DNA from 4 places in the Sodalis sp. RH20 genome. Region 1 is predicted to be linked to each of the others. Evidence: predicted binding sites of a transcription regulator. Region 1 holds the regulator's gene; each other region holds the start of a gene.
What was found. The regulator PurR, encoded in region 1, represses purine synthesis genes. The targets are predictions, from matches to a motif close to CANGCAAACGTTTGCNTG.
Positions count from the first base shown of each region.

Region 2: a site for PurR is predicted at 1,277-1,294, ahead of glyA (serine hydroxymethyltransferase). Genes of this name have one in related genera too.
Region 3: a site for PurR is predicted at 1,497-1,514, ahead of purM (phosphoribosylformylglycinamidine cyclo-ligase). Genes of this name have one in related genera too.
Region 4: a site for PurR is predicted at 1,358-1,375, ahead of purL (phosphoribosylformylglycinamidine synthase). Genes of this name have one in related genera too.

Region 1 is NZ_CP178733.1:1,928,040-1,931,193, reverse strand. Features, by position in the region: gene ACL2XM_RS08980 (NlpC/P60 family protein) at 1-257, shown strand, start outside; gene ACL2XM_RS08975 (YnhF family membrane protein) at 321-410, opposite strand; gene purR (HTH-type transcriptional repressor PurR) at 648-1,664, shown strand; gene cfa (cyclopropane fatty acyl phospholipid synthase) at 2,110-3,154, shown strand, end outside.
Region 2 is NZ_CP178733.1:286,575-289,728, reverse strand. Features, by position in the region: gene glyA (serine hydroxymethyltransferase) at 1-1,153, opposite strand, end outside; gene glnB (nitrogen regulatory protein P-II) at 1,434-1,772, opposite strand; gene glrR (two-component system response regulator GlrR) at 1,838-3,154, opposite strand, start outside.
Region 3 is NZ_CP178733.1:388,179-391,332, forward strand. Features, by position in the region: gene purN (phosphoribosylglycinamide formyltransferase) at 1-397, opposite strand, end outside; gene purM (phosphoribosylformylglycinamidine cyclo-ligase) at 397-1,434, opposite strand; gene upp (uracil phosphoribosyltransferase) at 1,670-2,296, shown strand; gene uraA (uracil permease) at 2,354-3,154, shown strand, end outside.
Region 4 is NZ_CP178733.1:278,296-281,449, forward strand. Features, by position in the region: gene mltF (membrane-bound lytic murein transglycosylase MltF) at 1-1,275, opposite strand, end outside; gene purL (phosphoribosylformylglycinamidine synthase) at 1,499-3,154, shown strand, end outside.

The DNA.
Region 1 (3,154 bases):
GCACCGCCAACGAAATGTACCACCTGCGCGACGCAGCGCCGGTTAAGAAAGACGAGCTGGAAAGCGGCGACCTGGTCTTTTTCCATATTTCCAATCGCGGCGCGGCGGATCACGTCGGCGTCTATCTTGGCAATGGTCGCTTTATCCAGTCGCCCCGCACCGGCAGCGATATCCGTATCAGCTATCTGAGTGAGGATTATTGGCAGGATCATTACGTGGGCGCCCGCCGGGTGGTCACGCCGAAAAATATCCGCTGAAGGCGCGCCGGAAAAAAAAGAGGAGCCAAGGCTCCTCTTTTTTATATCTGAACCGAGAGGGTGTCAGTTCATGACGGCGGTAAAGCTGAAGACAATAATCACCAGCAGCGAGAACACCGTGGTCAGTAACGACATTTTTAAATCGCTGTCCATTCTATCTCCTTAACGTAAACCAGGGCGCCGGCCTTATCCACCGGCCCGCAGAGCAGTTATCGTCAGTTTGCCATAACAGCGATGAAAAAGCTTGCTCCCAACCTGTAGCCGCCACATTTAACACTTTCACTTTGGCGCGGGATGAACGAAAATTAACGGTTAATTCCACAGCGTCGGAAAGTGCTTGCGCCTTCGACAGACATTATTCCAGCCAGGGCGTACGGGAGTATCAAAGGCATGGCAACCATTAAAGATGTGGCAAAACGCGCTAATGTATCGACAACCACCGTTTCGCATGTGATCAATAAAACCCGTTTTGTTGCGCAAGACACTCAAATTGCCGTGCTGGACGCCATTAAACAACTGCATTATTCACCCAGCGCCGTGGCGCGCAGCCTGAAGGTCAATCGCACCAAGTCCATCGGCCTGCTCGCCAGCACCAGCGAGGCGCCCTATTTCGCCGAAATTATCGAGGCGATTGAGCACCATTGCTTTGCTCGCGGTTATACCCTGATATTGTGCAATTCGCACAATGATCTCGAAAAACAGCGCGCCTATCTGGCGATGCTGGCGCAAAAGCGCGTCGACGGCCTGCTGGTGATGTGCGCCGAGTATCCCGAAACGCTGCTGGATATGCTTGAGGAATATCAGCATATCCCCATGGTGGTCATGGATTGGGGTGAGGCCCGCCGTGATTTTACCGACACCATTATCGATAACGCCTTTGCCGGCGGTTATATGGCGACGCAATATTTGCTTAAACGCGGCCATCGCGCCATCGGCGCCATTCCCGGACAGCTGGCGCGCAACACCGGCGGCGGCCGCCACCGCGGCTATCTGCATGCCATGGCGGAGGCCGGCATCCCGTTAAACGACCGCTGGATTGTGCAAGGCAATTTCGAGCCTGAATCCGGCTACCTGGCGATGAAACAAATCCTGGCGCAAACGCCGCGTCCCACCGCGGTCTTCTGCGGCGGCGACATTATGGCCATGGGCGCACTGTGCGCCATTAATGAAATGGGCCTGAGCGTACCTGAGGATATTTCTATCATCGGCTACGACAACGTGCGCAATTCGTGCTTTTTCAGCCCGGCGCTGACCACCATCCATCAGCCTAAAGAGGATTTGGGCGAGGCGGCGCTTACCATGCTGCTCGATAGGATTACCAGCAAACGCGAGAACGCCAAAACCATCGAAGTCCATCCGTCGCTGATTGAACGCCGTTCGGTCGCAGACGGTCCCTTCCCCGCTTAAGGCCACGCGCCAGGCCCGGGCAACCGGCTGGCGCCTCCAGGGTCTGTTGCTATGTAAAGCGCCGTCCGCCTCGGACACAAGATTTTTCATATAATGATCTCTGTGCAAAGAGTTATTGTTTCAGCGAGAAATCATTAAGTTATAATGGGAAATACATTAGCGCGTTAGCTATTGTCTAAATTAAAATGCAGGCTTATACTCAATATCGTTAACAATTATAACGAGTTGTCTAATAAATTTGTATAAAAGTATGTCGTGTTTTCCAACATGACATCACCCTTTTATAAAGCGCCCGGCTAAGTCGCAGTCTAAGGTTTACTTTATATTCCTCTGTTGATGGTGATACTTCAGACACCACGGATAACCGTGGATTCTTATAAAGCCCGCAGGCATGGTGAGTGCTTTTCCTGACGGGGCACTGCAGAAGAAAGGTGATGGAGAAGCTATGAGTTCCTCGTGCGTTGAAGACCTGAGCTTTCATGATAATGATTGGTACCGTATCGTCCATGAATTGCTCTCTGAAGCCGGTATTGAACTCAATGGTTCAAGACCATTTGATATCCGAATCAAGAATCCGGGATTTTTTAAGCGCGTATTGCAGGATGGATCTTTGGGATTGGGCGAGAGTTACATGGATGGCTGGTGGGAGTGTGAGCGGCTGGACATTTTTTTCCAGCGTGTTCTCAGGGCGGGTCTGGAGAATAAACTTCCGCATCATTTAAAAGATACCTTACGCATTGCCGCCGCCCGGCTGATGAACCTCCAGTCGCGCAAGCGGGCCTGGATCGTGGGCAAAGAACATTACGATTTGGGTAACGATCTGTTTGAAAAGATGCTCGATCCCTATATGCAATATTCCTGCGGCTACTGGAAACAGGCGACCACCCTCGAGGAAGCCCAGCAGGATAAGCTGAAGATGATTTGCGAAAAACTGCAGCTGCGACCCGGCCTGACGCTGCTGGACGTGGGCTGCGGCTGGGGCGGGCTTGCCGCCTACGCGGCCAGGAATTATGGCGTATCGGTACAGGGCGTCACTATCTCTGCCGAGCAGCAAAAGCTGGCGCAAACGCGCTGCGAGGGACTGGATGTCACCATTTTGCTGCAGGACTATCGCGATCTGGATATGCAATTTGACCGTATTGTTTCAGTCGGCATGTTCGAACACGTAGGCCCCAAGAATTACGCCACCTATTTCGACGTTATCGATCGCAACCTGAAACGCGACGGTCTGTTCCTGCTGCATACCATCGGCTCGAATATCACCGATATGAATGTCGACCCGTGGATTAATAAGTATATTTTCCCCAACGGCTGCCTGCCGTCGGTACAGCAAATTGCCCATGCCAGCGAAAAGCATTTTGTTATGGAAGACTGGCATAACTTCGGCTCTGATTACGACAAAACGCTCATGGCCTGGTATGAACGTTTTGTCGCCGCCTGGCCGGCGCTGTCCAACAAATACTCCGACCGTTTTTACCGTATGTTCAGTT
Region 2 (3,154 bases), 1.6 Mb from region 1:
AGCCGGCCAGCTCGCGCACCTCCTGCTCGCCGAAACCGCGCCGGGTGACCGCCGGCGTGCCGATACGGATACCGGAGGTGACAAACGGACTTTTAGGATCGTTTGGCACGGCGTTCTTGTTCACGGTGATATTCGCCCTTCCGAGCGCGGCATCGGCTTCTTTACCGGTCAGGTTTTTGTCCACCAGGTCCAGCAGGAACAGATGGTTATCGGTACCGCCGGAAACAATGTTGTAGCCGCGTTCCAGGAACACCGCCACCATGGCCTTGGCGTTCCTGGCCACCTGCTGCTGGTAAATACGGAACGCCGGCTCCATCGCTTCTTTCAGCGCCACCGCCTTGCCGGCGATCACATGCATCAACGGCCCGCCCTGCCCGCCCGGGAAAACGGCGGAATTGAGCTTCTTATACAGTTCTTCGCTGCCGCCCTTGGCCAGGATCAGGCCGCCGCGTGGACCGGCCAGGGTTTTATGGGTCGTGGTGGTCACCACATGCGCGTGAGGCACCGGGTTCGGATAGACATCGGCGGCGACCAGGCCGGCCACATGGGCCATGTCGACAAACAGGTAAGCGCCCACTTTATCGGCGATTTCACGCATCTTAGCCCAATCGACAATACCGGAATAGGCGGAAAAACCGCCGATAATCATCTTCGGCTTATGCGTTTCGGCCAATTGCGCCAGCTCCGCGTAATCGATATGGCCGCTCTCATCAATGCCGTAAGGAATGATGTTATACAGTTTGCCGGAAAAGTTAACCGGCGAACCATGGGTCAGGTGACCGCCGTGGGCCAGGTTCATGCCCAGCACCGTATCGCCGGGCTGCAACAGCGCGGTATAGACGGCAAAGTTGGCCTGCGACCCGGAATGCGGCTGCACGTTGGCATAATCGGCGCCGAACAGCTCCTTGGCGCGATCGATGGCCAGCTGCTCGACGATATCGACAAATTCGCAGCCGCCGTAATAACGCTTGCCCGGATAACCTTCGGCATATTTATTGGTCAACTGGGAGCCTTGAGCCTGCATGACGCGCGGACTGGTGTAGTTTTCCGAGGCAATCAGTTCAATGTGCTCTTCCTGGCGCACCACTTCCTGCTCCATTGCCTGCCATAATTCGGCATCATAATCTGCAATGTTCATATCACGCTTTAACATCCGCTTCTCCTGGCTCAGCTGGCATCGCTGTGGGGTGAAAAAAAAGATTGTAAGAATCCGTTGACGCTATGGCGATAGTGTAAACTTTTTTGCCCCTGCTCCGATAGGGCCCGCGCCGGTTTTTAAGCAAACGATTCCGTCGCCGCGCGCCCATAAGGGCGGGCACGCGCGGGTCGCAAGGGGATTGGGATTTTTTTTCATGCCGGCGGGGAATTTTTTCATGACCACGGGACTCCCCGCCCAGCGGTATATGCCGCGGGCGCGGGAATAACGGCGGGCGTCAGATCGCTTCTTCGTCCTGCTCGCCGGTGCGGATACGCACAACGCGCGCAACGTCGAAAACAAAGATTTTACCGTCGCCGATTTTACCGGTCTGGGCGGTATGCATGATGGTATCGACGCAGCTGTCGACGATATCATCGGCCACCACCAGCTCGATTTTTACCTTGGGCAAAAAATCCACCATATATTCCGCGCCGCGATAAAGCTCGGTATGGCCTTTCTGGCGCCCGAAGCCTTTCACCTCGGTGACGGTCATGCCGGTGATGCCGACTTCCGCCAACGCCTCGCGCACATCGTCCAGTTTGAACGGTTTGATAATTGCATCGATTTTTTTCATCGTAAAACCTTTTTCAGGCAGCCCGGCGACGCCGGCCGCGCAGCATGGGTAAAAAGAGAGCCAACTTAGGCTTTAAAGTCGTTAGCGTCCAGCTCGTGACGAGACAAAAGCTTATAAAATTCAGTGCGGTTACGTCCGGCCATACGCGCCGCCTGGGTAACGTTACCTTTGGTGATCTGCAATAATTTACGCAGATAATGTAATTCAAATTGCAATCTGGCCTCAACAAACGTCGGCAAGACGGTATTTTCCCCCTCCAGCGCCTGCTCCACCAGCGCTTCGCTGATGACCGGGGCCGACGTCAGGGCCACACACTGTTCTATCACGTTAACCAGCTGACGTACATTGCCAGGCCAACTGGCCGCCATCAGACGTTTCATGGCATCGGTGGAAAAGCTGCGTACAAACGGCTTATGGCGCAGCGCCGCCGCCCGCAGCAAATGATTGGCCAGCACCGGGATATCCTCGGCACGCTCATGCAGCGCCGGCAATTTCAGGCTGACCACATTCAGGCGGTAATACAAATCTTCGCGAAACCCGCCTGCGGCCATCACCTTGGGCAGATCGCGGTGGGTGGCGGAAATGATCCTGACGTCGATATCCACATCCCAATTGCTGCCCAGCGGGCGCACTTTGCGCTCCTGCAGGACGCGCAACAGCTTGACCTGCAAGGATAGCGGCATATCGCCAATCTCGTCCAGGAACAGCGTCCCGCCCGCGGCCGCCTGGAACAAACCCTCCCGGCTGCTCACCGCGCCGGTAAACGCCCCTTTGGCATGCCCGAACAGCTCCGACTCCAGCAACTGCTCCGGCAACGCGCCGCAGTTAATGGCGATAAAAGGATGTTTGGCGCGGGGGCTGGCGGCATGGATCGCCTGCGCCAGGATCTCCTTGCCGGTGCCGCTCTGGCCGTTAATCAGCACGCTGACATCCGACTGCGCCACCATTTTAGCCTGCTCCAGCAGCCGCAGCATGAGGGGGCTGCGGGTGACGATTGACTCGCGCCAGCTGTCGTCGCCCGCCGGCATCGACAGTTGCAGGGCATGATCGATAGCCTGGTATAAGGCATCCCTGTCGACGGGTTTGGTCAGGAAACTGAACACGCCTTTTTGCGTGGCGGCTACCGCATCGGGTATGGAACCATGGGCGGTCAGGATGATCACCGGCATGCCGGGCTGATGGCGCTGGATCTCGCCGAACAGCGCCAGCCCGTCCATTTCGTCCATGCGCAGATCGCTTATCACCAGATCGATTTTTTCCCGCGCCAGCACGCGCAGGGCGTCCTGGCCGCTTTCGGCGGTGGTGACGGTAAATCCTTCGCTGGTCAGGCGCATGCCCAGCAGTTTCAGCAGGCTGGTATCATCGTCGACCAATAATAAATG
Region 3 (3,154 bases), 1.5 Mb from region 1:
GTTCGCGATCGCCGTTGGCCAACGCCTGGCGATGGGTATGCAGGCCCGGATACAAGGGAAGCAGGGAAGGGTGGATATTCAGCATCCGTCCCGCGTAATGGCCGACAAAGTCCGGCGACAGGATGCGCATATAACCGGCCAGGATCACCGCGTCCGGCTGATAGCGGTCGATGGCCTCGCATAGGGCGCGGTCGAAGGACGCGCGGTCGGGATAGTCGCCGGGCAGCAGCGCGCGGGCGGGCACATCGGCGCGGGCGGCGCGCCTGAGTCCTAACGCGTCGGCCCGGTTGCTGAAGACCGCCGCGACCCGTGCCGGCATTCTTTCCTGCCGGCAGGCGTCGATCACCGCCTGCAGATTGCTGCCCTCGCCCGAGATCAGCACCACCAGCTTTTTCATTAACGGATAATGACCCGTTCGCCGCCGGCCAGCGTCTGGATCTCGCCCAGCTTCCAGGCGGTCTCGCCCAGGCCGGCCAGCAACGACAGCGCCCGATCGGCGCTGTGCGCAGGCACCACGACAATCATGCCGACGCCGCAGTTAAAGGTGCGGTACATTTCATGGCGGCTGACGTTGCCGGCCTGCTGCAGCCAGCCGAATACCGCCGGCCATTGCCAACTGCCCTCGTCGATGACCGCCTGCGTGTCCGCCGGCAATACCCGGGGGATGTTTTCCCAAAAACCGCCGCCGGTGAGGTGGGCGATGGCGTGGATCTCGGTTTGCGCGATAAGCTCCAGCAGCGCCTTAACATAAATGCGCGTCGGCTCAAGCAGGTGATCGGCCAGGGGCTTGCCGTCCAGTTGGGTGGTGAGCGGGTCGGTTTGGCTGAACTCAAGGATCTTACGCACCAGGGAATACCCGTTGGAGTGCGGGCCGCTTGAGGCCAGGGCCAGCAGAGTATCACCGGCCTGTACCTTGCTGCCGTCGATGATTTCCGATTTTTCCACCACGCCGACGCAAAAACCCGCCACGTCATAATCCTCGCCATGATACATGCCGGGCATTTCCGCCGTTTCGCCGCCGACCAGGGCGCAGCCGGACTGTTTACAGCCTTCGGCAATGCCGGTAATCACCGCCGCCGCGGTATCCACATCCAGTTTGCCGGTGGCGAAATAGTCCAGGAAGAACAGCGGCTCGGCGCCCTGCACCACCAGATCGTTGACACACATCGCCACCAGATCGATGCCGATGGTATCGTGACGTTTTAAATCCATCGCCAGACGCAGCTTGGTGCCGACGCCGTCGGTGCCGGATACCAGGATGGGTTCGCGGTATTTCTGCGGCAGGGCGCATAGCGCGCCGAACCCACCCAGCCCGCCCATGACTTCCGGACGTTTTGTCTGTTTCACCACACCTTTGATGCGGTCTACCAAGGCGTTGCCGGCATCAATATCCACGCCTGCGTCTTTATAGCTGAGAGAGGTTTTATCGGTCACTGCAAGATCCCCACGGAGATGGTATGTTGGCTTGTATTCTGGCGCAGGCAATTCTAACAGCGTGGGCAATCGTTTGCGAGTGGTGATGTCAAACGCCCTCCCGGCTTTTGTTGTCCAGCCTTTATTTCGCTTAACGGTTGATCAGGATCAGCTATTTTCGTATGGCGCAGTAAATAAAAGGGGTTATAATCTCGCGATTTTTTTGCGCAATTAATGCTACTTGGGGAGAATAATGATGAAGATCGTTGAGGTAAAGCACCCGCTTGTGAAACATAAATTAGGTTTGATGCGTGAAAATGATATCAGCACCAAGCGTTTTCGTGAATTGGCCTCTGAAGTGGGAAGTTTACTGACCTACGTAGCAACCGCCGATCTGGAAACTGAAAAGGTCACCATCGAGGGATGGTGCGGTCCGGTGGAAATTGAACAAATCAAGGGTAAGAAAATTACCGTGGTGCCTATCCTGCGCGCGGGCCTGGGCATGATGGACGGCGTGCTGGAGAACGTGCCCAGCGCGCGTATCAGCGTGGTCGGCATGTATCGCGATGAAACCACCCTGGAGCCGGTGCCTTATTTCCAGAAGCTGGCCTCGAGCATCGACGAGCGCATGGCGCTGGTGGTCGACCCGATGCTGGCCACCGGCGGCTCGATGATCGCCACCATCGACTTACTGAAGAAGGCCGGCTGCAAGAGTATCAAGATATTGGTCCTGGTGGCGGCGCCCGAAGGTATCGCGGCGCTGGAAAAAGCCCATCCCGATGTCGAGCTGTATACCGCGGCCATCGACAAGGGGCTTAACGAGCACGGCTACATTATGCCGGGCCTCGGCGATGCGGGCGATAAACTCTTTGGCACCAAATAAAATCAAGCCGGCCGGCAGGCCGGCTTTTTTTTGCTTCTCACTTTAAGGAAACTCAACATGACCCGTCGCGCCATCGGTGTTGATGAACGCCCGCCGCTACTGCAAACCATCCCGCTCAGCTTTCAGCATCTGTTCGCCATGTTCGGCGCCACGGTGCTGGTGCCGATTTTATTTAAAATCAATCCGGCCACCGTCCTGCTGTTTAACGGTATCGGCACCTTGCTGTACCTGTTTATCTGCAAGGGCAAGATCCCGGCGTACCTGGGTTCCAGTTTTGCCTTTATATCGCCGGTGCTGTTGTTGCTGCCGCTGGGCTATGAAGCGGCGCTGGGCGGTTTTATCGCCTGCGGCGCGCTGTTTTGCGTGGTGGCGCTGATCGTCAAGGTCGCCGGTATCGGCTGGATTGACGTGGTGTTTCCGCCGGCCGCCATGGGCGCCATCGTCTCGGTAATCGGCCTGGAACTGGCCGGCGTCGCGGCTAATATGGCGGGGCTGCTGCCGACGGAAGGCGCGCCGGTGGCGAGTTCCACCATTATTATTTCCCTGGTGACCCTGGGTGTTACCGTGCTGGGATCGGTGCTGTTTCGCGGCTTCCTGGCCATTATCCCGATCCTGATCGGGGTGCTGGTGGGCTACGCGCTGGCCTGGGCGATGGGCGTGGTGGATTTATCCCCGGTCGCCGCCGCCCATTGGTTCGCGCTGCCGACCTTTTATACCCCGCGCTTTGAGTGGATCGGCATCCTGACCATCCTGCCGGCGGCGCTGGTGGTGATAGCCGAACACGTCGGACACCTGGTGGTGACGGCCAATATCGTCAAAAAAGATCTGTTGCGCGATCCCGGCCTGCATCGCTCGCTG
Region 4 (3,154 bases), 1.6 Mb from region 1:
TGCCGTCAGGGCGCGCGCGTCCAGCATATGCGCATAACCCATATTATAGGCGGTCAGCGCAAACCAGATTTTTTCATCCTCGGGAATGGTATCGGGCACTTTTTGCATCATGCGTTCCAGATACAGCGCCCCGCCCCGGATGCTTTGTTCAATGTCCAGCCGATCGGTAATGCCCAGGCTATCGGCGGTGGCGCGGGTCAACATCATCAGGCCGCGCACGCCGGTGGGGGAGACGGCCTGGGGATTCCAATGGGATTCCTGATAGGAGATGGCCGCCAGCAGTTTCCAGTCGATTTCCTTGGCATATTGCTGGAACAGCCCTTGCAGCGTCGGCAGCGTGGCGTCGATGGAGGTCAAAAAGGTCTTGGTGTCCACGTAATCAAAACTGCCCACGTGGCCGAGATATTTTTCCTCCAGCCGCGCCATGGTGCCGTCCGCTTCCTGGCCGCTGAAAAAATCCAGCAGGGCGGCGGAAAGGTTGTCGCTATTGCGCCGCGGCAGATACCAGGTGACCGGCTCCTCGTCGCTGACGTCGAAGGCCACGGCCAACTGCGGATGCACCCGTTGCAGCAGGCCGACGGTCGCCGAATCCACCAGCGTATAGTCGAGCTTGCCTTCGGCCACCTGCTCCAGCAGCGCCTTGCTGCTGAGATCGGAGGATACCTCCCATTGCAATTGCGGATATTTTGTTTCCTTCAGGCCGCGCAGCAGCGAGATATGCGCCGACCCGGAGGAGACGGCCAGCCGGCCCTGCAGGGCGCCGAGGTTTTTCGGCCGCGGCTGGCCCAGGCGGTACACCAGTTGCTGGGAAACGTAATAATAGGCGGGGCCGGTAGTAAAACGCTGCAGGCGGTCGTTATTGTAGAGCAATCCGGCGGCGAGCAGATCGGCATCGTCGTTGTCCAGATCGTCGAACAGTTCATTGAGGGTATGGCGCTGGCGGATGACCAGCCTGACCCCCAGATAATCGGCGAAACGCTTCGCCAGTTCGTAATCGAAACCGGTTTGCTGGTTGTTGGCGGTATAAAAGCTCAGCGGAGCGTCGATGGTGCTGACGCGCAGCGTTCCCCTGGCTTTTATCTGGCTGAGTTTATCGTCCTGCATGCTGTGCCAGGGGACGTTTAACCACAACGCCCAGGTCAGCAAGACGGCGATAACGCCGGTCACGACATAATTTAATTTAAAACGCTTCAAATAGTTATCTCTCGCCGGGGCGATTTTATCGCGGTCTGTGATCGCGGTGTTATTATCTTTTTTTCCCTGGGGTCGGAGCATTTTGCTTAACAAAACGCCAAGGTGCAAATTTATTGCATTCCCGCCGCGGGGACGTTTTAACAAGAAGAATCGCAACAATAACCGCGCAAACGGTTTCGTCCGCCGCCGGGATTCTCTATAATGGCGCGCGTTTCCCCCCTGAAGCTGCGCTAAAGATGCGCCCCATGGCAAGCCGTACCCGAGCACCTTTGGTCGCCGGTTCAAAGACGAGAGATCTTTTATTATGGAAATACTGCGTGGTTCGCCCGCTCTGTCGGCATTTCGTATCAACAAGCTATTGTCCCGCTGCCAGGATGCCCGGCTTCCGGTCAGCGATGTCTATGCTGAATATGTCCACTTTGCCGACCTGAGCGCGCCGCTTTCCGCCGACGAGCTTGCCCGGCTGCAACGGCTGCTGAAGTATGGCCCCTCTCTCGCCGAACATGCGCCCCAGGGCCGGCTGCTGCTGGTTACGCCGCGTCCCGGCACATTATCCCCCTGGTCGTCGAAGGCCACCGATATCGCCCATAACTGCGGGCTGGCGCAGGTCAAGCGCCTGGAACGCGGGCTGGCGTTTTATTTCCAGGGCGCGTCGATGACCGGGGACCAGTGGCGGCAACTGGGGACGTTGCTGCATGACCGGATGATGGAAACCGTCTTCAGCGAGCTGGAGCAGGCCCAGGCGCTGTTTGCCCACCACGAGCCCGCGCCGGTGCGCACCGTGGCTATGCTCGCGGACGGCCGCGACGCCCTGGAGCAGGCCAACCAGACGCTGGGGCTGGCGCTGGCGCCGGATGAAATCGACTACCTGCTCGAGGCGTTCACCCGCTTGGGCCGCGATCCCACCGACGTTGAGCTGTATATGTTCGCCCAGGCCAATTCCGAACATTGTCGCCATAAAATCTTCAACGCCGACTGGATTATCGACGGCCAGGAACAGCCGAAGTCGCTGTTTAAAATGATCAAGAATACCTTTGAACAGACGCCGGAGTTTGTCCTGTCCGCCTATAAGGACAACGCCGCGGTCATGGAGGGACCGGCGGTGGGACGTTTCTTCGCCGCACCCGGCAGCGCCCGTTACGATTATCACCAGGAAGCGGCGCATATCCTGATGAAGGTGGAAACCCATAATCATCCCACGGCTATTTCACCCTGGCCCGGCGCCGCTACCGGCTCCGGCGGCGAGATACGCGATGAGGGCGCCACCGGCCGCGGGTCCAAGCCCAAGGCCGGCCTGGTGGGCTTTTCCGTCTCCAACCTGCGCATTCCCGGTTTCGGCCAGCCGTGGGAAGAGGATTTCGGCAAGCCGGATCGCATTGTCAGCGCGCTGGATATCATGACCGACGGTCCGCTGGGCGGCGCGGCGTTTAACAATGAGTTCGGCCGTCCCGCGCTGACCGGGTATTTCCGCACTTATGAGGAGCGGGTCAACAGCCATAACGGCGTTGAGCTGCGCGGCTACCATAAGCCCATTATGCTGGCGGGCGGCCTCGGCAATATTCGCGACGGCCATGTGCAGAAAGGAGAGATCACCCCCGGCGCCAAGCTTATCGTGCTGGGCGGCCCGGCGATGAATATCGGTCTCGGCGGCGGCGCGGCGTCCTCGATGGCGTCCGGCCAGTCGGACGCCGATCTCGACTTCGCCTCGGTGCAGCGCGACAACCCGGAAATGGAGCGCCGCTGCCAGGAGGTGATCGACCGCTGCTGGCAGATGGGCGACGACAATCCTATTTTGTTTATCCATGACGTCGGCGCCGGCGGGCTGTCCAACGCCATGCCGGAGCTGGTCAGCGACGGCAATCGCGGCGGGCGTTTCCAACTGCGGGATATTCCCAACGACGAGCCCGGCATGAGCCCGCTGGAAGTCTGGTGCAATGAATCGCAGGAACGTTATGTGATG